DNA from 3 places in the Streptomyces sp. NPDC045021 genome. Region 1 is predicted to be linked to each of the others. Evidence: riboswitches for the same ligand, from Rfam matches in the RefSeq annotation. Region 1 holds a riboswitch; each other region holds the start of a gene.
The links. Region 1 has a riboswitch for cyclic di-AMP ahead of AC07DC_RS20520 (C40 family peptidase). Riboswitches for the same ligand answer to the same signal wherever they lie in the genome.
Positions count from the first base shown of each region.

Region 2: another riboswitch for cyclic di-AMP. It lies ahead of AC07DC_RS38720 (transglycosylase family protein); the one in region 1 lies ahead of AC07DC_RS20520 (C40 family peptidase).
Region 3: another riboswitch for cyclic di-AMP. It lies ahead of AC07DC_RS17690 (M23 family metallopeptidase); the one in region 1 lies ahead of AC07DC_RS20520 (C40 family peptidase).

Region 1 covers NZ_JBWKIQ010000006.1:281,740-288,833, forward strand. The annotation lists gene AC07DC_RS20520 (C40 family peptidase) at 129-1,280, opposite strand; cyclic di-AMP (ydaO/yuaA leader) riboswitch at 1,287-1,445, opposite strand; gene pcrA (DNA helicase PcrA) at 1,714-4,167, shown strand; gene AC07DC_RS20530 (peptidoglycan DD-metalloendopeptidase family protein) at 4,268-5,830, opposite strand; gene AC07DC_RS20535 (esterase/lipase family protein) at 5,959-6,831, opposite strand.
Region 2 covers NZ_JBWKIQ010000021.1:18,131-25,224, reverse strand. The annotation lists gene AC07DC_RS38735 (DUF501 domain-containing protein) at 1-320, opposite strand, end outside; gene AC07DC_RS38730 (FtsB family cell division protein) at 365-871, opposite strand; gene eno (phosphopyruvate hydratase) at 966-2,249, opposite strand; gene AC07DC_RS38720 (transglycosylase family protein) at 2,548-3,249, opposite strand; cyclic di-AMP (ydaO/yuaA leader) riboswitch at 3,254-3,426, opposite strand; gene AC07DC_RS38715 (transglycosylase family protein) at 3,687-4,616, opposite strand; gene AC07DC_RS38710 (cytochrome P450 family protein) at 4,821-6,122, opposite strand; gene AC07DC_RS38705 (endonuclease V) at 6,115-6,816, opposite strand; gene AC07DC_RS38700 (nucleoside triphosphate pyrophosphohydrolase) at 6,858-7,094, opposite strand, start outside.
Region 3 covers NZ_JBWKIQ010000005.1:205,473-212,566, forward strand. The annotation lists gene AC07DC_RS17680 (helix-turn-helix transcriptional regulator) at 1-2,600, shown strand, start outside; gene AC07DC_RS17685 (cupin domain-containing protein) at 2,655-2,999, shown strand; gene AC07DC_RS17690 (M23 family metallopeptidase) at 3,136-4,092, opposite strand; cyclic di-AMP (ydaO/yuaA leader) riboswitch at 4,098-4,275, opposite strand; gene AC07DC_RS17695 (N-acetyltransferase family protein) at 4,597-5,646, opposite strand; gene AC07DC_RS17700 (nucleoside/nucleotide kinase family protein) at 5,661-6,323, opposite strand; gene AC07DC_RS17705 (hypothetical protein) at 6,603-6,797, shown strand; gene AC07DC_RS17710 (hypothetical protein) at 6,910-7,094, shown strand, end outside.

The DNA of each region.
Region 1 (7,094 bases):
TGCACCGGCTTGGGAACGAGCTGCCTAGCGGGCCACCGTAGTCAACTTGAGCGACTCTTGGGAAGTTTCGCTCGGAAGGTGAGCGAAATCGCTTCGATACCTTACCTATTGTGACCGTCGAGCGGGGTTCAGGACGGGCGCGAAGCCCCGTAAATGGGCATTTGGGTGATCGGTGCGATCTTGACGACCGTGCCGGTGTGTGGCGCGTGGATCATGTTGCCGTCGCCTATGTAGAGGCCGACATGGCTGATGTCGTCGTAGAAGAAGACCAGATCCCCGGGCTGCAGATCCGACGTCGAGACGCGCTCGCCGACCTTCACCTGGTCCCAGGTGGTGCGCGGGATGTCGATGCCGGCCGCCTTCCAGGCCGCCTGGGTGAGCCCTGAGCAGTCGTACGAGCTCGGACCCGTCGCGCCCCACACGTACGGCAGGCCGAGCTGCCGGCGGGCGAAGGCGACGGCCTTCGCCCCCTTCGACGACGTGCTGGTGTGGGAACCGGTACCGCCGGTGCCGGTCCCGGTCCCGGTCTTCGCGGCCTCCTTGGCGGCGGCCTCCCGGGCAGCCTTCTCCTTGGCGGCGATCGCCGCGGCGCGCTTGCGGTCCTCCTCCGCCTTCTTGGCCGCCAGCGCCGCCAGCCGGGCCTTCTCCTGCGTGGTGAGGGTGTTGAGGAGCGTCTGCGCCGCCGCCAGCTTCTCCTTGACGGTCTGCTTCTCCGTCTCCAGCTTCGCCCGGGAGGCGTTCAGCGCGTCGAGGCTCTTCACCGCCTCGGTGCGCTTCTGCGTCGTCGTGGCCTGCTGGGTGCGGAAGTTCTCGACCGCTTCCTTCTGGTTGCTGGTCATCCGCTTCATCTGGTGCGTCTGGTCGAAGAACTCCTGCGGATCGGCGGAGAGCAGGAACGCGCTCGTCGTGTCGACACCGCCGCTGCGGTACTGGGCGGCCGCGTACTGGCCCAGGACGCGGCGCGAGTCGTTCAGCGACGCGGTCCGCTGCGCGACCTGGCTCAGCAGCGCCTCGACCTTGGCGCTCTGCTGGTCGGCCTGCTCCTTGGCGCCGTTGTAGCGCTCGGTGGCGACCTCGGCGTCGTGGTTGAGCGCGTCGACCTTCGCCTGGACCTCTTCTATGGAGGGCGGCTGCGGCTGCGCGGGCGCCGCGCTCGCGGTCTCGCCCAGCAGGGTGACGGTGGCCAGCGCCGCCGCGGTGAAACCGACCGCCGCGCGGGGGCCGGTGGTGGTGAGCAGGCCGGCGCGTATGCCGGGGCGGGGTTTGCGGTGGGACGCCAAGACGGGAAGTCCTTCCGTAAACCGCTTACCGGGTTAGCTGTCGGGTTCGGGCTGTCGGAAGGTCGCCCTACGGTCCGAACGGAGTTTCCCGTGCGGGCCGATTCACCCCAGTGATGCTTGTGGGTCCCCGGCTGCGGCTTGCGCCGCACTCAGCGGAGACGGTCCGTGACGGCGTGTTGCCGAAGTAGAGGACGGACCGCCTGGTCCGGCACGGTAGCCAACTCTCCTGTCCGGTGGGAAGACCGGTGTCCGATAGGCCCGAAACCATTTCGTGATGTGAGCGCAACGGTCGGGTCCGGTCGCGGAGAGTGATGGTTTTTCAGGGTCGGGCAGCGTCATGGGCAGGGCCATGGGCAGGGTCAGGCTCGGGTCTGTGCGGACTCGGGCAAGCGGAGTGTGAGGTGTCAGTGGGGGCGCCTAGACTCGGGAGGCGATGAGCAGCCTCTTTGACGACAGCTTCCTGGCCGACCTCCAGGCCCCCGACCACGCGCCGGAATCGGCCCCGCCGCCCCCGGAGCACGGGACCGAGCACCGGCCGGACGATGCCGCGGACGACCTCTTCGGCGGGCGCTTCAACGAGCCCCCGCACGGCGGCCGGGACGCGTACTACCGGGACGGGGCCGCCCGCCCCGTCGTCGACCCCGCCCAGCTCCTGGAGGGGCTGAACGAGCAGCAGCGCGCCGCCGTCGTGCACGCGGGCGGTCCGCTGCTCATCGTCGCGGGCGCCGGATCGGGCAAGACGCGGGTGCTGACGCACCGCATCGCCCATCTGCTCGGCACGCGCGGCGCGCACCCGGGCGAGATCCTCGCGATCACCTTCACCAACAAGGCCGCGGGCGAGATGAAGGAACGCGTCGGCGACCTCGTCGGCGCGCGCGCCAACGCGATGTGGGTCATGACCTTCCACAGCGCGTGCGTGCGCATCCTGCGCCGCGAGAGCAAGAAGCTCGGCTTCACCTCCAGCTTCTCGATCTATGACGCGGCCGACTCCAAGCGGCTCATGGCGCTCGTCTGCCGGGACCTGGACCTCGACCCCAAGCAGTTCCCGCCGAAGGCGTTCAGCGCGAAGGTCTCGAACCTCAAGAACGAGCTGATCGACGAGGAGGACTACGCCCGCCAGGCGGAGAACGCCTTCGAGAAGCACGTCGCCGAGGCGTACGCGCTCTACCAGGCGAGGCTGCGCGAGGCCAACGCCCTGGACTTCGACGACATCATCATGACCACAGTGCACCTGCTCCAGGCGTTCCCCGACGTCGCCGAGCACTACCGGCGCCGGTTCCGCCACGTCCTCGTGGACGAGTACCAGGACACCAACCACGCCCAGTACACGCTGGTGCGCGAGCTGGTCGGCACCGGCGACCACACCGCCGAGCTGTGCGTGGTGGGTGACGCGGACCAGAGCATCTACGCCTTCCGCGGCGCCACCATTCGCAACATCCTGCAGTTCGAAGAGGACTACCCGCAGGCGACGACGATCCTGCTGGAGCAGAACTACCGCTCCACGCAGACGATCCTCACGGCCGCCAACGCCGTCATCGAGCGCAACGCCGGGCGCCGCGCCAAGAACCTGTGGACGGAAGCCGGCGACGGCCCCGTCATCACCGGGTACGTCGCCGACCACGAGCACGACGAGGCGCAGTACATCGCCGAGGAGATCGACCGGCTGACGGACGCGGGCGACTCCCGCCCCGGCGACGTCGCCGTCTTCTACCGGACCAACGCCCAGTCGCGTGTCTTCGAAGAGGTCTTCATCCGCGTCGGCCTGCCGTACAAGGTCGTCGGCGGGGTGCGCTTCTACGAGCGCAAGGAGGTCCGCGACATCCTCGCGTACCTGCGCGTCCTGTCGAACCCCGAGGACACCGTCCCGCTCCGCCGGATCCTGAACGTGCCCAAGCGCGGCATCGGCGACCGGGCGGAAGCGATGATCGACGCCCTGTCGCTGCGCGAGAAGATCTCCTTCGCGCAGGCGCTGCGCCGGGTCGACGAGGCGTACGGCATGGCCGCCCGCTCCTCCAACGCGGTCCGGAAGTTCAACGAGCTGCTGGAGGAACTGCGCACCATCGTCGAGTCGGGCGCCGGCCCCGCGACGGTCCTCGAAGCGGTGATGGAGCGGACCGGCTATCTATCGGAGCTCCAGGCCTCCACGGACCCGCAGGACGAGACCCGTATCGAGAACCTGCAGGAACTCGCCGCCGTCGCCCTGGAGTTCGAGCAGGAGCGGGCCGCCGCCGAGGACGCGGAGCCGGGCACCCTCTCCGAGTTCCTGGAGCGCGTCGCGTTGGTCGCCGACTCGGACCAGATCCCGGACGACGAGGAGGGGGGTGGCGTCATAACGCTGATGACGCTGCACACCGCCAAGGGCCTCGAGTTCCCGGTGGTCTTCCTCACCGGCATGGAGGACGGGGTCTTCCCGCACATGCGGGCGCTGGGCCAGGCCAAGGAGCTGGAGGAGGAGCGGCGACTGGCGTACGTCGGCATCACGCGGGCGCGCGAGCGGCTGTACGTGACGCGGTCGACGATGCGCAGCGCCTGGGGCCAGCCCTCGTACAACCCGGCCTCGCGCTTCCTGGAGGAGATCCCGCCCACGCTGATCGACTGGAAGCGGACCGGCCCGGTGGCCACGCCCGGGGCCGCGATGTCCGCCGCCGCGGCCTCGCTGTCGTCTTCGCGCGCCAAGGCCGGGCCCAAGGGCTTCGCGACCCGGCGTACGACGGACCGGCCGGTGATCGCGCTGACGGTGGGGGACCGGGTCACGCACGACCAGTTCGGCCTCGGGACGGTCGTCGGGGTCAGCGGTTCCGGATCGGACGCGCAGGCGACCGTCGACTTCGGCGAGGAGAAGCCGAAGCGGCTGCTGCTGCGGTACGCGCCGGTCGAGAAGCTCTGACGCGGGGCTCACGCAGGAGTGGACCGGGGCGGCTTCGGCCGTCCCGGCCTTTTTCGTGCTGTGTTGAGGGGTGGTCGGGCGGGCCTTTGGGTGGGTGCGGTCAGCGGGGGTCGAGCCCGTGCGCCAGCAGCCACGGCAGCGGGTCGATCGGCGAACCGCCGTGCGGCCGGACCTCGAGGTGCAGGTGCGGGCCGGTGGTGTTGCCGGTGTTGCCCGAGTACGCGATGACCTGGCCGGCCTTGACCGAACCGGAGCGGATCTTGGTGCTGCTGAGGTGGCAGTACCAGGTCTCGGTGCCGTCGGCGGCGGTCACTATGGCCATGTTGCCGTAGGAGCTGTTCCACTGCGTGCGGATGGTGCCGTCGGTCACGGACGACACGGGTGTGCCGGTGCCGACCGGGAAGTCGATGCCGGTGTGCAGTGCCATCCAGTTGACGCCGGACTGGCCGTAGTACGCGCTCAGCCCGCGCTCCGCCACCGGCAGCAGGAACTTCGGCCGAAGGGCCTCCTTGCGCGCCGCCGCGTCGGCCTTCGCCTTCTTCGCGGCGGCCTCGCGGTCCTTGAGGTCGATCCGCTCCTGCGTACGGCTGGCGCGGGTGGCGAAGTCGTCGGCGTCAGAGGTGACTCCGGCGAGCTGCGTGTCGAGCTTCGAGGCGGCCGGGTTGGTCGCGGCCGTGGCGGAGGCCTCGGTCTTGGACGTCGCATGGGCGCCGGGCACGTCGGTGATGGCGGCTGCGGCGCAGGCCGCCACGCCCATGACGGCGACCGACGGCACCGCGATGGTCAGGAGCGCGGAGCGCTTCGCGGGCCGCTTGCGGCGGCAGCCGCTTCCGCCGCCGCGGGGGGCCGCGGGGACGGGGGCCATGTCGGACTCGGATGCGGACTCGGGGTCGAGTTCGAGGTCCGGCTCGGGGTCCAGGTCGTGATCGAGGTGGAGATCGGCTTCGGGCTCGTGGGCGAGGTCGTGCGCCGGCTCGTGCTCGGGAGCGGTCTCCGGCTCGTACGCGTACTCGTCGGTGTAGCCGGTGCCGTACTCGTTCCCGTACTCGTTCGGGTTCCCGTTCCCGTTCCCGTTCGCGTTCCCGTACGGCGGTGCTTCGGCCGTTTCGGCGGCGTATCCGGGCGCGGGCTCCGGGGCGTAGCCGTGCTCGACGGGCCCGGCCTGCGCGGGCACGGTGTAGACGCCGGTGTCCCAGGACATCGCGTCGTACGTGCCGGTCGGGTAGCTGCCGGTGTCCTGGCCGGGGGCGTTGTAGCCGTATGCCGGGTACTGGCCGGAGTCCCAGTTCTGCTGCGGCTGCTGCTGTTCCTGCTGCTGGAACTGCGGCTGGTGCTGGGACGGGAAGTGCGGCTGGGGCTGGGACTGCTCGGGGTAGGTCTGGTAGCTGCCGGTCTGATAGGTGCCGGTCTGGGCCTGCCAGAAACCGCTCGCGTCGTAGCTGCCCGTTTCGTACACGGACGCGTCATAGCCGTGCTGTGCCGGCTGCGGGATGAACGCGTAGCTGCCCGTGGCGCCCGTGTCCGTGGTGCCGGTCATCGCTCCGAAGAGCGGATCGCCGTCCGCGAAGGTGGTGCCGATGTTCTGGTACGAGCCCGTGGAATAGGGGTCGTAGCCGTAAGCACCGTAGTCGGGGGTGTACCCCGACGGGTGACGATCGTTCACCGCCTACTTCTCTTTCGCCTCGGCAGCAGGAGAATTAGCGGTGACTGTAGCCCCCTACCCCCGACGGCGACAATCTTCGGCAGGTTCCGGATCCGCGCAATGCGTTGTGTTCGAATTGAATTCGACAGCTATGCGGCGTCCACGGCCCCCAACTCGCGCTCCTCGCCGATCAGGGCCTGGCGGATCCCGGCCGCCACGGTGGCGTGCACCGGAAGTGCGAGATGCCCGATTCCAGCTACTTGCACATTGTGTACCACCAGGTCGGGATGGTCGATGCGGGCGGTTTCCACCGGGATCATCAATTGGTCCAGGTCGCTCCAGAAGGCAACGAAATGCGTGCGGCAACCCGGGGCCGGTTTCGCCAATTCGCGCAGGAGGTCGGAACCCGGACGCATTTGCCGGACGATCGGGTGCGGCGTCAGGAGCGGGGCCGCGCGGGTGCCGGAGTGCGGAGTTCCCAGCGTCACCACTGTGCGTACCCGGGCATCTCCGCCGAGTAGCTGAACGTAATAGCGGGCGATCAGGCCGCCCAGGCTGTGGCCGACGATATCCACCTGCCGCTGCCCGGTCTGTTCGCAGATCTGCTCGACATGGCGGCCGAGCAGCGCGGCGGCGGTACGGATGTCGCAGCTCAGTGGGGAGTAGTTCAGAGCCTGGACGTGCGTCCAGCCATGCTTTCGCAGGGAGCGGCGCAGAAGGGTGAATACCGAGCGGTTGTCGACGAAGCCGTGCAGCAGCAGGACGGGAGGGTGCACGGCCTCGGCCCGCAGCAGTGCCGCACCGGAGGGGGCGTCCGTGGCCGTGGCCGTGTCTGTGCCCGGGAGCGCGTCCGTGGAGGGCCCGGGGCCGGAGCCCGACAGGTCACGCTCGGGCAGGATGCCGGTCGGATAGAGGAAGAGATGGCCGGTCAGGATGACGAGCTCGAAAACCGCGGCGCGTAGGGCGGCTGTGCTGCGCAGCCAGCGGCCCGTGGCGACGGCTCCGAACGACAGGGCGCTCATGGCCCACCTCCCGTGCGGCACGACGGGAAACAGCTCCGTCCCCCGTGTGCCCTAGTCCGGAGAGCCGTACAGCAGGCCCCGGCTCCCCGGGAACACGTTGGGCCCGCGGGCCACCTCCGGCGGAACGGAGGACGGCGGCGGGCCCAACGTATTGCGAACGTGTCCCATCGTGTGATTTCCCCCTCGCTGACCACCGCGAAACTGTCGGGTACGGGATGCTGGAGATAACGTTCGTTCACACTCGGTCCCGCTTGTGGTCCCGC
Region 2 (7,094 bases), on a different contig from region 1:
TAGTCGTCGTGCGCGGCCTGATAGGCGGCGGCCAGCTCCGGGTCCTCGGCGAGCCGGGCCGTCATCTGCTTCATGACGCCGTCGGCCTCCAGCGTCCCGATGGCCGACGCGGCGCGCGGGCAGGTCAGGTAGTACAGCGTCGGGAACGGCGTACCGTCCTCCAGCCGCGGCTGGGTCTCGACCACGTCCGGCTGCCCGCACGGGCAGCGGTGGGCGATGGCCCGCAGGCCGCGCGGCGGGCGGCCCAGCTGCTCCTTGAACGCGGCGATGTCGGCCTCGGTCGGCGTGGTGCGGGGGGTGGGAGCGGGGTGATCTGTCATGAGCCGTTCTCGGTCGTGGAGGGTCAGCGAGGGCGTTGCCCCGGCTACCGCCGGGAGGGGCTCCCGGCGGCGTCGGCGTGGTCGACGCTGTCCCAGAAATTGTCGTACCAGGGGCGGTGCGCGGCGGCCTCGTCCGAGGACCGCCGGCCGCCGGTGTCGCTGACGGGCCCGGCGCTCGGGGTCGGACTCACCACCGTATAGCCGGTCTCACCGGGCAGCATGAAGTGCAGCCGCTTGCGGGCCTGGGTCTTCACGTACTCGTTGTCCTGCCAGCGCGCCTTCTCCTCGCGCAGCTGCTCGACGCGCTCCTTGGCCTGCTGGGCCTCCTTGCGCTGGTCGGCGATGTCCGAGCGCTGGGCGATGTACTGCCGCATCGGATAGGCGAGAGCGACGATCAGCGCACAGAGCACGAGCGCCAGCAGCGCGGCCCGCCCGGTGAGCTTGCTGCGCCGGGGGGCGGGGCGCCTGGTCGCCGCGCGGTAGACGCGGGCCTGCGCCTCCTGGCCGATCGCCTTCAGCCGCGCCGCGGTGGAGAACCGATCCGCCCCCACGCCGTCTCCCCTCGTCCGCACGTACCTACGTCCCCGGCCACGGTACGGGACCGGGCACGGGGACGTAGGTCAGACCTGCGGGCAGTGCCGCCGATCAGCCCTTGAAGCGGGGGAACGCGGAACGACCGGCGTAGACCGCCGCGTCGTCCAGGATCTCCTCGATGCGCAGGAGCTGGTTGTACTTGGCAACGCGCTCGGAGCGGGCCGGGGCGCCGGTCTTGATCTGGCCGCAGTTGGTGGCAACGGCGAGGTCGGCGATGGTGACGTCCTCGGTCTCACCGGAGCGGTGCGACATCATGCACTTGAAGCCGTTGCGCTGGGCCAGCTCGACCGCGTCGAGGGTCTCGGTGAGCGAGCCGATCTGGTTGACCTTGACGAGCAGCGCGTTGGCCGAGCCCTCGTCGATACCGCGCTGCAGGCGCTCCGGGTTGGTGACGAAGAGGTCGTCGCCGACGATCTGGACCTTGTCGCCGAGCTTGGCGGTGAGGGCCTTCCAGCCCTCCCAGTCCTCCTCGTTCAGCGGGTCCTCGATGGAGATCAGCGGGTACGCGGCGACCAGCTCGGCGTAGTAGTCCGAGAGCTCGCCCGCGGAGATCTTCTTGCCCTCGAAGTCGTACGAACCGTCCTCGTTGTGGAACTCGGAGGCGGCGACGTCGAGCGCGAGCGCGATGTCCTGACCGGGCTGGTAGCCGGCCTTCTTGATGGCTTCGACGATGAGGTCGAGCGCCTCACGGTTGGAGTCGAGGTTCGGCGCGAAGCCGCCTTCGTCGCCCAGGCCGGTGGAGAGCCCGCGCTCCTTCAGCACGCCCTTGAGCGTGTGGTAGACCTCGGCGCCCCAGCGCAGGGCCTCGGAGAAGGACTCGGCACCGATCGGCGCGATCATGAACTCCTGGATGTCCACGTTCGAGTCGGCGTGCGACCCGCCGTTCAGGATGTTCATCATCGGGACCGGCAGCACGTGCGCGTTCGGACCGCCGAGGTAGCGGAAGAGCGGCAGGTCGGACGCCTCGGAGGCGGCGTGCGCGACGGCGAGCGAGACGCCGAGGATGGCGTTGGCGCCGAGCGAGGACTTGTCCGGGGTGGCGTCCAGGTCGAACATCGCCTGGTCGATCAGCCGCTGCTCGGTGGCGTCGTAGCCGACCAGCTCCGGGCCGATCTGCTCGATGACGGCGAGAACGGCCTTCTCGACGCCCTTGCCCATGTAGCGGCTCTTGTCACCGTCGCGAAGCTCCAGGGCCTCGAAAGCTCCGGTCGAGGCACCGGACGGCACGGCCGCGCGGCCGGTGCTGCCGTCGTCGAGGCCGACCTCGACCTCGACGGTGGGGTTGCCTCGTGAGTCGAGGATTTCCCGGGCTACGACGACGTCGATGGACGGCACGAGTGTCTCCTTCAGGCTGTGTACAGCTGATGCGTGTCTCTCTGCTCTTGCGACACGAGCCTAACCGCCCGAGGAGGGTCGGCCAGTCGATCGGCCGACCCCTGAGACGAAAAAGGGCCCAAAGACTTACAACAGGTGACCAACGGTGCCTTACACCGCGTGACCAACGGGAAAACCCCCGGCCCGGCACGCTCGGGGGGAGTGCGTGCCTGGCCGGGGGAATCAGGGTTCAGCGGACGGGAACCGGCGGGGCGGCTGCCGGTGAGTCAGGTGCGGTCGCGGCCCGCGGTTCCCGGTCTCAGCTGAGGTGCAGCTGCTGGCCCGGGTAGATCAGGTCGGCGTCGCTGATGATGCTCTTGTTCAGCTCGAACAGCTTCTCCCAGCCGCCGGCGACGTGGTGCGCCTGGGCGATCTCGGAGAGGCTGTCACCGGTGACGACCTTGTACTCGCCGGTGCCCTGCTGGACCGGGGCGGCCTTCTTGGTCTCGGCAGGCTTGGCGGCGGGCTTGGCCTTCTTGACCGGGGCGCGGTTCTCGGACTTGCTGCGGCTGGCGGTGTCCGAGGTGTCGCGCGAGGTGGTGCTCTTCGACGGGGTGCTCTTCGTGGCGGAACCGGAGGTGTCCACGTTGGCGGCCGGGCCACCGGCGGTGAGGTTGCCGGCGCCGGCACAGGCCCAGGCACCCGGGCCCTGCAGGGCGAGCAGCTTCTCGGCCACCGCTATCTGCTGGTCCTTGGTGGCCAGGTCGGCGCGGGCGGCGTACGCGGTGCCACCGGCCGCTTCCCAGCTGGACTGGGAGAACTGCAGGCCACCGTAGTAGCCGTTGCCGGTGTTGATCGACCAGTTGCCACCGGACTCGCACTGGGCGACGGCGTCCCACGTGGCGACCGAAGCGGCCGAGGCGCCGGAAGCACCGATCAGCGGAACGGCGATCGCAGCGGTGGTAACACCGGCAATCGCGGCAATTCGGGTGAACTTGGACGGGCGACGGTGCTTACCCATGATGTGTCATCCTCACCGACGCCTACGAGGTCAGCTGTCGGGTTCGGGCGTGAGTTGCCCGGCTGCACGGCTCTCGCCGCGCTGCTTCACCCCAAGCCGGTCCGTCCCCCACGAGTTCGGGGCCGGGCCGGCGGAAGACCTTGGGTCCCCCGCTCCTGCCTACGGCGCTTTCGCGTCGACTGTTCCCGTCGGTCGGCGGCAGGACTCGGCGATCCTGACCGGCGGGGCCCGCTGTGGCGAGCAGTTAGACGTTAAACACACGATCCCGGCGAGGACAAACATCCCGGTGTCGTACAGCAACTCCCCTGTCCGGCTGAGCGGGCGCACAGACCCGCAGGTCGGAAGGGAGAAAGTCGGCGGAGCGCGAGCGGGTGGTCACAGGCGCCACGGAGACCCTTGTCACAAGGACCGGGGTGCCGGGATCGTGTTGAGCGGACTCAGTAGCTCAAGTCGAGGTGCTGGCCAGGGAGAATCAGGTCGGGATTGTCCCCAACAATCTGGTCATTTGCCCCATACAGTGCCTTCCATCCGCCCCGCAGATGGTGGTCCGCGGCGATGTCGCACAGGTTGTCGCCCGACACCACGACGTAGGTGCCGTCGCTCGCCACATCGCTCTGACCGGCCTTCTGGTCATCACTCAGGCCGTCGGTGTCGGTGGGCCGGTCGGCATCGCGCGAGGCGCGGTCGGTGGAGAGCCCGCCGGCGGACTCGGGCGACTCGGGCTTGGCGTGCTTGCCCTGGCTCTGCCCCGGGGCCGGAGTGGTGGCCGTCGGGTCCGGGGTGGTGGTGGGGGCGCCGGTGGGCTGCTTGGCGGTGCCCGGGGGAACGGTCGCAGGGTCGGGCGCCGAGGTGCCCGTGGGCGTCGACGGAGTCGTCGGCGTCGTGGCGGCCGGAGGGGTCTTCGGCGTCGCGGGCGCCGTCGGCGTCGTCTGCGTCGTCGTGGGGGCCGGGGTCAGGATCGAACCCGGGTCGACCTTCGCCGGCACGCCGCCGGTGACGAGCCCCGCGGGTCCCGAGCAACCGGGCCACGCGTCCGGCCCGAGTTCGGCGAGCAGCGTTTCGGCGACGGCTATCTGCTGCGAGCGGCTGGCCAGGTCGGGGCGCTCGGCGTACGCCGTGCCGCCGTACTGCTCCCAGGTGTCCTCGGTGATCGACAGACCACCGTAGAAGCCGTTGCCGGCGTTGGCGCTCCACATGCCGCCGCTCTCACACACCGCCACCTTGTCCCAGGTCGTGGCGTCGGCCGCCTGCGCGGCGCCCGCACCGAGCAGCGGGAGTGCGATCCCCGCCCCGGTCACCGCGACCACCACAACGGCGGTCGAGGCCTGGCGCGGTCGGCGGTGTCTGCCGTTCCCGGACTTCAGCATGCGGTCATCTCCAAAACCATTGACTACGGCCCTGCGTCATATTCGAGAAGCCTGCGATGACCGCAGAACGTAGCGGTGTTGACCATGGGATCACAAGTCGGTGTAGCGGGCGTCACGCTAAGGTCACGGTCGATTTCAGCTCGTACCTCTTGTACTGGACATTTTTGACGTTCCATCAGGGTTTAACGGTGTGAAGGGCTGGACTCAGGACGCCGATTCAGCAGTTCCGGTCTCGGGGGTGAAGCCCACCGGCAGCGTCCGCAGTCCGCGCATGATGAGACCGCCGCGCCACCGCAGGTCGTCCGGGTCCGCCGCCAGCCGCAGATCCGGGAGCCGGGTCAGCAGCGTCGCGAGGGCGGACTGCGCCTCCAGACGGGCCAACGGGGCGCCCAGGCAGTAGTGGATGCCGTGCCCGTAGCCGACGTGCTGGTTGTCGCGCCGCGCCAGGTCCAACGTGTCGGGCCCGTCGAAGCGGTCGGGGTCGCGGTCGGCAGCCGCCAGCACCACCAGCACCGGCTCGCCCTCCTCGATCCGCTGTCCGCCGATCGTCAGCGACTGCGTCGCGAACCGCCAGGTCGCCAGCTCGACCGGCCCGTCGTAGCGCAGCAGTTCCTCCACCGCGGTCTCCAGGAGGTCGCTCTCGCCGCGGGCGATCGACTCCTGGAGTCGCGCGCGCTGTTCGGGATGGCGCAGCAGCGTGTGGACCCCGTTGCCGATGAGGTTGACCGTGGTTTCAAAACCGGCAAAAAGCAGGATGAAGGCCATCGCGGCCGCTTCGTTCTCCGACAGGTGCTCGCCGTGGTCGCTGGCCTTGATGAGCCCGGAGATCAGATCGTCGCCGGGGTCCGCGCGCTTGCGGTGGATGAGCTCCAGCAGGTACGACCGCATCTTCTTCACCGACCGGGCGACACCGCCCCGCGGGCCGCCGCCGTGGCGGATCATCATCCCCGCCCAGTCCCGGAAGTCGTCCTGGTCCTCGGCCGGGACGCCCAGCAGGTCGCAGATCGTGTAGATGGGGAGCGGGAAGGCGAACTCGTGGATCAGATCCGCCTCGCTCTTCACCGCGCCCGTCCCGTCCCGCTGGAGGCCGTCGATGAGGCGGTCGGTCAGCTCCTGCACGCGCGGTGCGAACTCCGCGATGCGGCGCGGGGTGAACGCCTTCGAGACGAGGCGCCGCAGCCGGGTGTGGTCCGGCGGGTCGATGTTCAGCAGGTGCGTCATCAGATCCGCGCCGCGCTCGCCGGGGATGCCCACCTTGTTCTTGGCGTTGGCGCCCTCGCTGTGGTGGCCCCGGTTCTTGCTGAGCCGCGCGTCCGCCAGCGCCTGCCGCGCGTCCGCGTACCGCGTCACCAGCCAGGCGTCGACCCCGCTGGGGAGCGTGGTCCTGTGCACCGGCGAGTGCTCGCGCAGCCAGGCGTACGCCGGGTACGGGTCGGCGGCGAATTCCCAGGTGAAGAGGGTGGGGGTGGGGGTGGGCGCGGGGGTGGCGGCAGTCTCGTCAGGCACCCCCTGACGCTAGCGCGTCCCGGCAGAGGCGATCGGCGAGCCGGGTCGTCTGCGGCAGCCGGTACTCCGGCGCCAGCGCCAGGACATGCCGGCACGCCGTGTCCAGGTCGATGCGGTGCCCTGTCGACACATAGACCGGCTTGACGCCCCGCTGGGTGCGCAGCGCGCGGCCCACGGTCTCGCCGCCGTCGTCGAGCGGCGCGAACACCCCGCGTTCCGGGCCCAGCGCGGCCGGGTCGTAGCTGCCGGTGAACGGTGTCTTGGCGACCCCGAGCGTAGGAATGCCGGTGATCACCCCGAGGTGGCAGGCGAGGCCGAACCGCCGGGGGTGCGCCAGCCCGTGACCGTCGCAGACCAGCAGCTCCGGGACGGTGCTCAGCTTGCGGAGCGCCTCGACCAGGGCGGGCAGCTCGCGGAACGCGAACAGCCCGGGGATGTAGGGGAACGAGGTCTCGGCGACGGCGGTCGCCTGTTCCACCGGCGCGAGCGTCCGCGCGTCCAGTACGACGACGGCCGCGGCGACCCGGTCGCCCGTGCCGTTGCCGTCACCCGCGTACGCGACGTCCAGCCCCGCGACGAGGCGCGGCTCCCGCGGCCCGGGCCCGCGGTGGTCCGCCCGCGCCCTCAGCCGGTCCTGGATCTCCAGCGCCTGCGCCTCGTCGGCCGGCCACTCGTGCGGCACATCGATCTGCATGGCAGAACGCTACGTGGCGGCCTGCGGCCCGGTCGCCCCGGTCATGCTCCCGGCTGCTCCGCCGCGCGCAGCGTGTCGCGGTAGCGGCGGGCGGCGGCCCGTAGTGCGGATTCCGGGTCGAGCCCGGCGGCGGTGGCCGCGGAGGCCAGGGCCAGCAGCAGGTCGCCGAGCGCCGTGCCGTCCGACGGCACCGCCACACCGGCGGCGTCCGGCACCGGCAGCCCGGCCCGCCGCGCCCGCGTGCTGAGCTGCGCGGCCAGCGCGAGGGCCGGCTGCCC
Region 3 (7,094 bases), on a different contig from region 1:
CGGCGCTGCTCGACGACACGGTCGGCGCCGCCGGTGACATGACCGTCGTCCGCGGCTCCGGCATCGAGTTCGAGGCCGAACTGCCCTTCGCGGGCCTGCAGTTGCTGCTCCGTCCCGCGATGGGTTCGATCGGTGCGCTGCCCGCGCCGCAACGGCTCGCGCTGGAGGCCGCGTTCGGGATGACCGTCGCGGCGGCCCCTGACCCGATGTTCGTCGGGCTCGCCGTGCTGTCCCTGCTGTCGGCCCACTCGGGGGACGGGCCGCTGCTGTGTGTCGTGGACGACGCGCAGTGGCTGGACCGGGTCTCCACCGACGCGCTGATGTTCGCCGCCCGACGGCTCGATGCCGAGGGGATCGCCCTGGTCTTCGCGGCCCGTGACGGCGAGGGCACGTTCCCCGCCCCCGGGCTGCCCGAACTGCGGCTGCGCGGCCTGACCCCGGAGTCGGCGGGGGCCCTGCTCACGCTGCACGGGGCCAAGCTGACGTCCACCGTCCGGCGCCGCGTCCTCACCGAGGCCCAGGGCAACCCACTGGCCCTGCTGGAGCTGCCGGTCGCATTCCGGGCGGAGCGGTCCGACGGCCGGTTCCGGCCGGGCGCGCTGCCGCTCACCAGCCGTCTGCACATGGCGTTCCACGGCCGGGTCAGCCATCTGCCGGCCGCCACCCAGCTGCTGCTGCTCGTCGCCGCCGCCGAACACACCGGCGATCTGCGGGCCGTGCTGCGGGCGGCCGAGGCGCTGGGCGCGGGCACGGCGGACCTGCCGCCCGCGCAGGAGGGCGGTCTGATCCTGCTGGACGACGACCGGCTGCGCTTCCGCCATCCGCTGGTACGTGCCGCGGTCTACCAACGCGCGCCACTGGCCGATCGGCTGACCGTCCATCAGGCGCTGGCCGCGATCCTCGACGGCCCGCAGGACGCGGACCGCAGGGCCTGGCATCTGGCGTCCGCCGCGACCGGTCCCGACGAGACGGCGGCCGGCGCGCTGGAGGACACCGCCGGGCGGGCCAGGGACCGCAGCGGCTACACGGCGGCCTCCCTCGCCTTCGAGCGGGCCGCGCGTCTCAGCACCGATCCCGACGCCAGGACCCGACGGCTCGCCCTGGCGGCCGAGGCGGCCTCCGAGGCCGGTGAACTGGACCGGGCCCGTGACTTCGCCGAGCAGGCCGCGCGCCGCAGCCCCGATCCCGTGCTGACGGCCCGGCTCCACCACGTCCGGGCCCTGGCGGAATTCCTGAGCGGCTCCTTCCCCACCGCGCACCGGCTGCTGATCGACGGCGCCGGGCACGCGGCCGCCGCCGATCCGCAGCGCGCCGCCCGGATGCTCATGCAGGCCGCCCACACGGCCTGGTACCTCGGCGAACAGGACGTCGCGGACACGGTGCAGCGGCTGGACGCGCTGGTACTGCCCGCGACGAGTTCCGTGGCGCCGGTGGCCCGTTTCATCACCGCCGCCCTCGGTCCGCCGGCCGCCGGCGGGCCGCCGGATCTGACCGCCGCCGTCGCCTCGGCCCGCGCCGCCGGGGCCTGCGACCCGCGCGACCTGATGCTGCTGTGCGGCGCCGGGCTGGCCGTCGGGCAGGACGACGAGGCGCATGAACTGGCCGCCGCGCTCGCCGCCGAGAGCCGCGACCGGGGCGGTATCGGGCGGCTGCCGACCGTGCTGTTCTTCATGGCCGAGGCCGAGGTGTTCGCGGGCCGGCACCGTGACGCGCTGGCCACCGCGCAGGAGGCGCTGCGGATCGCCGGGGACACCGGACAGCAGCAGTGGATCAGCCAGTTCAGCAGCGTGCTGGCCTATCTGGCGGCCGTCGAGGGGGACGAGGAACGCTGCCGGACGTACACCGACGACGCCCTCGCCGTCGTCGCCGGCGCCGCGATGCCGCCCGGCGCGCCCTGGGCGTACTGGACGCAGGGCATGCTCGATCTGTGCCTGGGCCGGGCGCGGTCGGCGCTCGACGGGTTGGAGCGGCTCACCCATGAGCCGCTGCGGCACCACTTCTGTGCCACCCGCAGCACCCCCGACCTCGTCGAGGCGGCCGTCCGGCTGGGCCTCGGCCCGCGCGCCGCCGAGCCGTTCGCCCGCCTCGAACGCTGGGCGGCCCGCTCCCGGCAGCCCTGGTCCGACGCGCTGGTGCTGCGCTGCCGGGCACTGCTCGCCCCCGACTCCGAGGCCGAGGCGCACTTCACGGCCGCGCTGAAGCTCCACGACGAGCACCGCCGGCCGCTGGAACACGCCCGTACCGGGCTGCTCTACGGTGAATGGCTGCGGCGCGCACGCCGTAAGAGCGAGGCGCGCGGCCAGCTGCGGGCGGCGCTCGACGTGTTCGAGCGGCTCGGCACCCGACCGTGGGCGGACCGGGCGCGCAGCGAGCTGGGGGCGACCGGCACGGTGGCCCCGCAGAGCCAGGAGCCGGGCGTGCTCGCCGGACTGACGCCGCAGGAGCTGCAGATCGCGCGGCTCGCCGCCCAGGGAATGTCCAACCGGGACATCGCAGCTCAGCTCTTCCTCAGCCCGCGCACCGTCGGCTACCACCTGTACAAGGCGTATCCGAAGCTCGGTATCGCCTCCCGCGGCGAACTCGCCGCCCTTTTCGGGTGATCGCCCGCGAGGAAAAGCCTGCCGGGAGCGGGCCCGCCGGGAGATGCTGACCGTATGAACGCACCTGATCAGGCTCTACGGGCACCGGGAAGTGTGCTGGCCCTCCACGTCGACGATGTGCCCACCACCGAGATCGGCCCCGGCGTCCTGCTGCGCGAGCTGCCCGGCCCGGCCCCGTTCAGCTTCTGGGTGGTGGACTTCGCACCCGGCTCCCGGTGGCCCGGCGTCGATGTCCACGAGACGGTCGGGGAGGGTTACTACGTGGCCGAGGGCGAGGTCATCGAGGGCGACCTACGCCATGGCCCCGGCACCTACGTCCTGCTCGAACAGGGCTCCAGCCACCAGCCGCGTTCCGAGACCGGGGCGCGGGTGTTCGGCTACAACCACCCCGCCGGCTGACCCGGCGCCGTCGGCGGCGTGCCGCGGAACGCGGAAATGCCCGCCCGGTCCTGGGGTCAGGTCCAGGATCGGGCGGGCACTCCGGGTCTCACGGGGTCGCGGGATCACACGGATCGCACGCGGGTCGCGGGACGGATCAGACGGTCACGCCGTGCTCGTTCAGGTACGCGACCGGGTCGATGTCCGAGCCGTAGTCGGGGCCGGTGCGGATCTCGAAGTGCAGGTGCGGGCCGGTCACGTTGCCGGTCGCGCCGGACAGGCCGATCTGCTGGCCCTCGGTGACGGTCTCGCCGGCCGAGACGGACAGCGAGGACAGGTGCGCGTACTGCGAGTACTTGCCGTCGCTGTGCCGGATGACGACCTGGTTGCCGTAGGCGCCACCGTCGCCCGCGGACACGACGGTGCCGGCGGCGATCGCCTTCACCGTGGTGCCGGTCGGCACGACGAAGTCCACACCGGTGTGGTAACCGCTGGACCAGCTGGAACCGGCCTGGTGGTACGGGGTGCCGATGCTGGCGCCCGAGACCGGCAGGGTGTAACCGGAGGAGGAGCTCGCCGCGGCGGGGGCCTTGGTGGCGGAGGACGAGGACTTCGCAGCCGAGTCGCTCTTGGCCGGGGCCTTCTTGGCCTGCGCGGAGGAGGACTTCGCGGACGACTTCGGCGCCGGGTGCGAGGACGGCGCGGAGTGCGACGGGGCGGCCTTGGCGCCGAGGGCCAGGGTCTGGCCGGGGAAGATCAGGTCCGGGTTGCCACCGACGGTCTCCTTGTTGTCGGTGTACAGCTTCTGCCAACCACCGCTGACGTGGTGCACGTCGGCGATCTTCGACAGGCTGTCACCGTGGACCACCTTGTAGGAGGCGTCGTGGCCCTTCGCGGGAGCGGCCTTGGCCGGAGCGGCCTTGGCGGCGGGCTGTGCGGCGTGCGCCGGGGTGGTGGTGGCGGCGTTCGCGGCGGCTACGTGCGTGTCGGCCGCGAAGGCGTTCGACGACATGGCCAGCGGAAGTGCGAGAGCGGCGCCACCGGTACCGGCCGCGACGCAGATCTTGGTGAGCCGGTTCATACGGCCACGACGGTGCTTTCCCTTTGCGGGCATGAAGGAGTTCCTCTCCTACGCCGGCGAGGTGAGCTGTCGGGTTCGGGCCGGAGATGCCCGGTCGCGGCATGCGCCATTACGGCGCGACGCATTGCGACTTCACCCCAAGCCATTCCCGATCTTCGGGAACGGCACTTACCTGGGTCCCCCGCTCCTGCCGTAGAAGTTTGGTGTTCAAGACACCGGGCAGCGGCAGGACTAGGCGTTCCACCCGGTGGGATCCTGCGAGCACTCGACCCGCAGGAGAGCGAAGCTAAACGAACTCCCGACGGCTGGGCAACAATCCGGAATGAGCCGCATATCACGTCGCGAGTTACCCGCGCATTTCCGTGACCCTATGTCGGCAGGTCCGGTCTGTGCGTATGCGATTCCTTCACGTTCGGTGAGTCCGCACATGGAAAGCGTCACAAAATGCCGATGTGGTGAACGCACCGTGGACAAGTCGGCAGCGCTGCGTATCACACGCGTGAGCCCGCTCACTCGGCGGGCCGGGTGTGAGCGCCGTCACATGGCGGGATGCGCCGACGCCTGTCCCTGGGACTGTCCCGCGGACGGTCCTGGAGCCTGCCCCGGGCGGATCCGGGGGTCCAGGACGCGGCTGAGGCGGTAGGCGGCGACCCGGAAGCCCACCGCCGGCCAGTGACCGGCCGCCAGCGGCGAGGCGGAGTGCCAGCGCGCGCCGATGTGCCGGTACTCGTGGTCGTACGCCCACGCCACCGCGGTGGCCAGCAGGATCCGGCTGACGCCCTCGCCCCGCGCGGACGGCTCGACGTACGCCTCGGCCAGTTCCACGCAGGCGTCGGGGGTGACCGGGCCGGCCGGGGACGGGGCGAGCAGGACCATGCCGATCTCCTCGCCGCCGCGGGCGGCGATCCAGGCCGCGCAGCGGGGATCGGAGAGGGTGTCGGTGTACCGGGTGCGCATCGCGGCCAGTGCGGCGTCGGACTGCGGCAGGAACATCGCGGACTGCCGTTGGTAGCGGGCCGACTCCGAGGCCATCCGGCCGATCTGCGGCAGATCGCCGGGGCCGGCCCGGCGGATGCTCAGCCCGTCCACTCCGCGTGGCTGCCGGCCGCGGGGTTTGACGGCCATCAGCCCGTACATCTCCTCGAATCCGAAGCCCAGTTGGCACCAGTCCATCGCGCCGGTCCCGGACGCCGGCAGTTCGACGTAGTGCACCAGTCGCCGCTGGGCGACGAGTCGGGCGGCGGCCTCGGTGTACAGGGCGCGCAGCGCCGCGTTGTCGCGCTGCCCGGGCGCGGGGGCGTGCCCGCCGTGCCGGACCACCGCGGAGCGCGGGTGGCTGCGGAGCGCGGCGGGGGCGTCCTCGGCGAGGTCGAGCGGGGTGGCCGCGAGGTATCCGGCAGGCCGGCCGCCGCTGTCCCGGGCGAAGTAGGCCTCGGTGTCGGGTTCCGCGAGGAGCTTCCCGAGCAGTTCCTCGCCGGACGGGGCGCCCGGCGGCCTGCCTTTTCGGGAGTGTCCGGACCAGCGGTCGTACAGGGCGGCGGCCTCGGGTATGTGCTCGGCGCTCATCGGCGCGATCGCGAAGGTCATGGTGGGGGGCGACGCTAGCCGTCCGCGTGGTCCGGCGGCAAGGGATGTCCGCTCCAGGCCGGGTGCCGGGGGTCGTCGGCGTGCACCAGGACGTCCGCGGCCTCCGCCGGGCGGACCTCGTCGGCGTATCGGCCGAAGGCGGGCAGCGTCCAGCGTTCGCCGTCCGGGGTGCGCCGGGCCAGGGCCGCCGGGGAGAGCCGCAGATGGACCGTCAGGTCGAGGTCGAGCCCCTGGCCGAGCAGCAGTTGACCGTCCAGCAGCAGGACACCGCCGGGCGGCAGTTCCACGTAGCCGGCCCGGGTCGCGCGGTCGGTGGCCGCGTCCCACAGCGAGGGCAGCACCCGGCCGCTGCCGCCCGGTGCCAGCGGGTCGAGGACCTCGCGGCGCAGCGCGCCGGTGTCCAACCACAGGTCGTAGTAGGCGTCGGAGTCCTCGCGGCCGTATTCGAAGCGCAGCGAGGCGGGGCGCCAGAAGTCCGCGGCGCGCACCCGCAGCACGCGGTGCCCGCGGGCGGGCAGTTCGTCGGCGAGCGCGTCCGCCAGCGCGGCGGGTCCGGCGGCCGGGGCGCCGTCGACGGCCACCCGCAGCCACGGCCTGGCGGCCGTCGGAGTGAGGCCGGCGACCCGGTCGGCGAGGGTCCCGGCCAGCCGGGGCCAGGTGATCGGGGTCAGCCGCATAGGCGGCATCGTCGCATACGCGGCGCCAGGCCCTGGCCCTGGATCGGCGGGGTCACTCGCCTGTTCGGGCGACTTGGCTGCGCCATTCGCGTGAGGGCGGACATGACCCGCGGCCGGCCCGGCAAGGATCGCGCCGAGATCGCTCCGAGGGGCTTCCGGAACGACCATTCGGGGGAAATTTCCTACAAATCACCCATTTACCACTTTCCACCACCCATTACTTTTTGTGAGCCTGGAAGAACTCATGGTGACCGTCCCCATCACCCAGGAGAAAGCCCAATGATCCTGTCTATCTCAGGCGTCGTTCTGCTCGGCGTCATCGCGTTCCTGTTCTTCCGCAAAGACGGGCTGAAGGTCTCCCACCTCCTCGTCTGCGCCCTCTTCGGCTTCTACCTCGCGGGCACCGGAATCGCCCCGAGCATCAAGGCCGGCGGAGCCAGCCTGGCGAGCCTGTTGGGCGGGATCAAGATCTAGCGGGGCCGTCTACGACGGCAGCCCCAGGGCCCGGACGCTTCGCAGCGCTCCGGGCCCCACCTCGTCACCCACGACCCGCCACCCTCCCGCGAACCCACCCACTGGAGCATCCGTGGCCAGGCGCCCCCTCCCCAGCATCCTGAGCAGCAGGCCGTCGTTCGCGACCATCGTGAACAGCCGGCCCTCACTCGCGCGCAGCCGCGACATCGCGCGGACCGCCGCCGACAGTGCCACCGACGTGCTCCATCCGCTCATCACCATCACCCGGGGCATGCGCATGCAGGCCGGCTGGGCCCG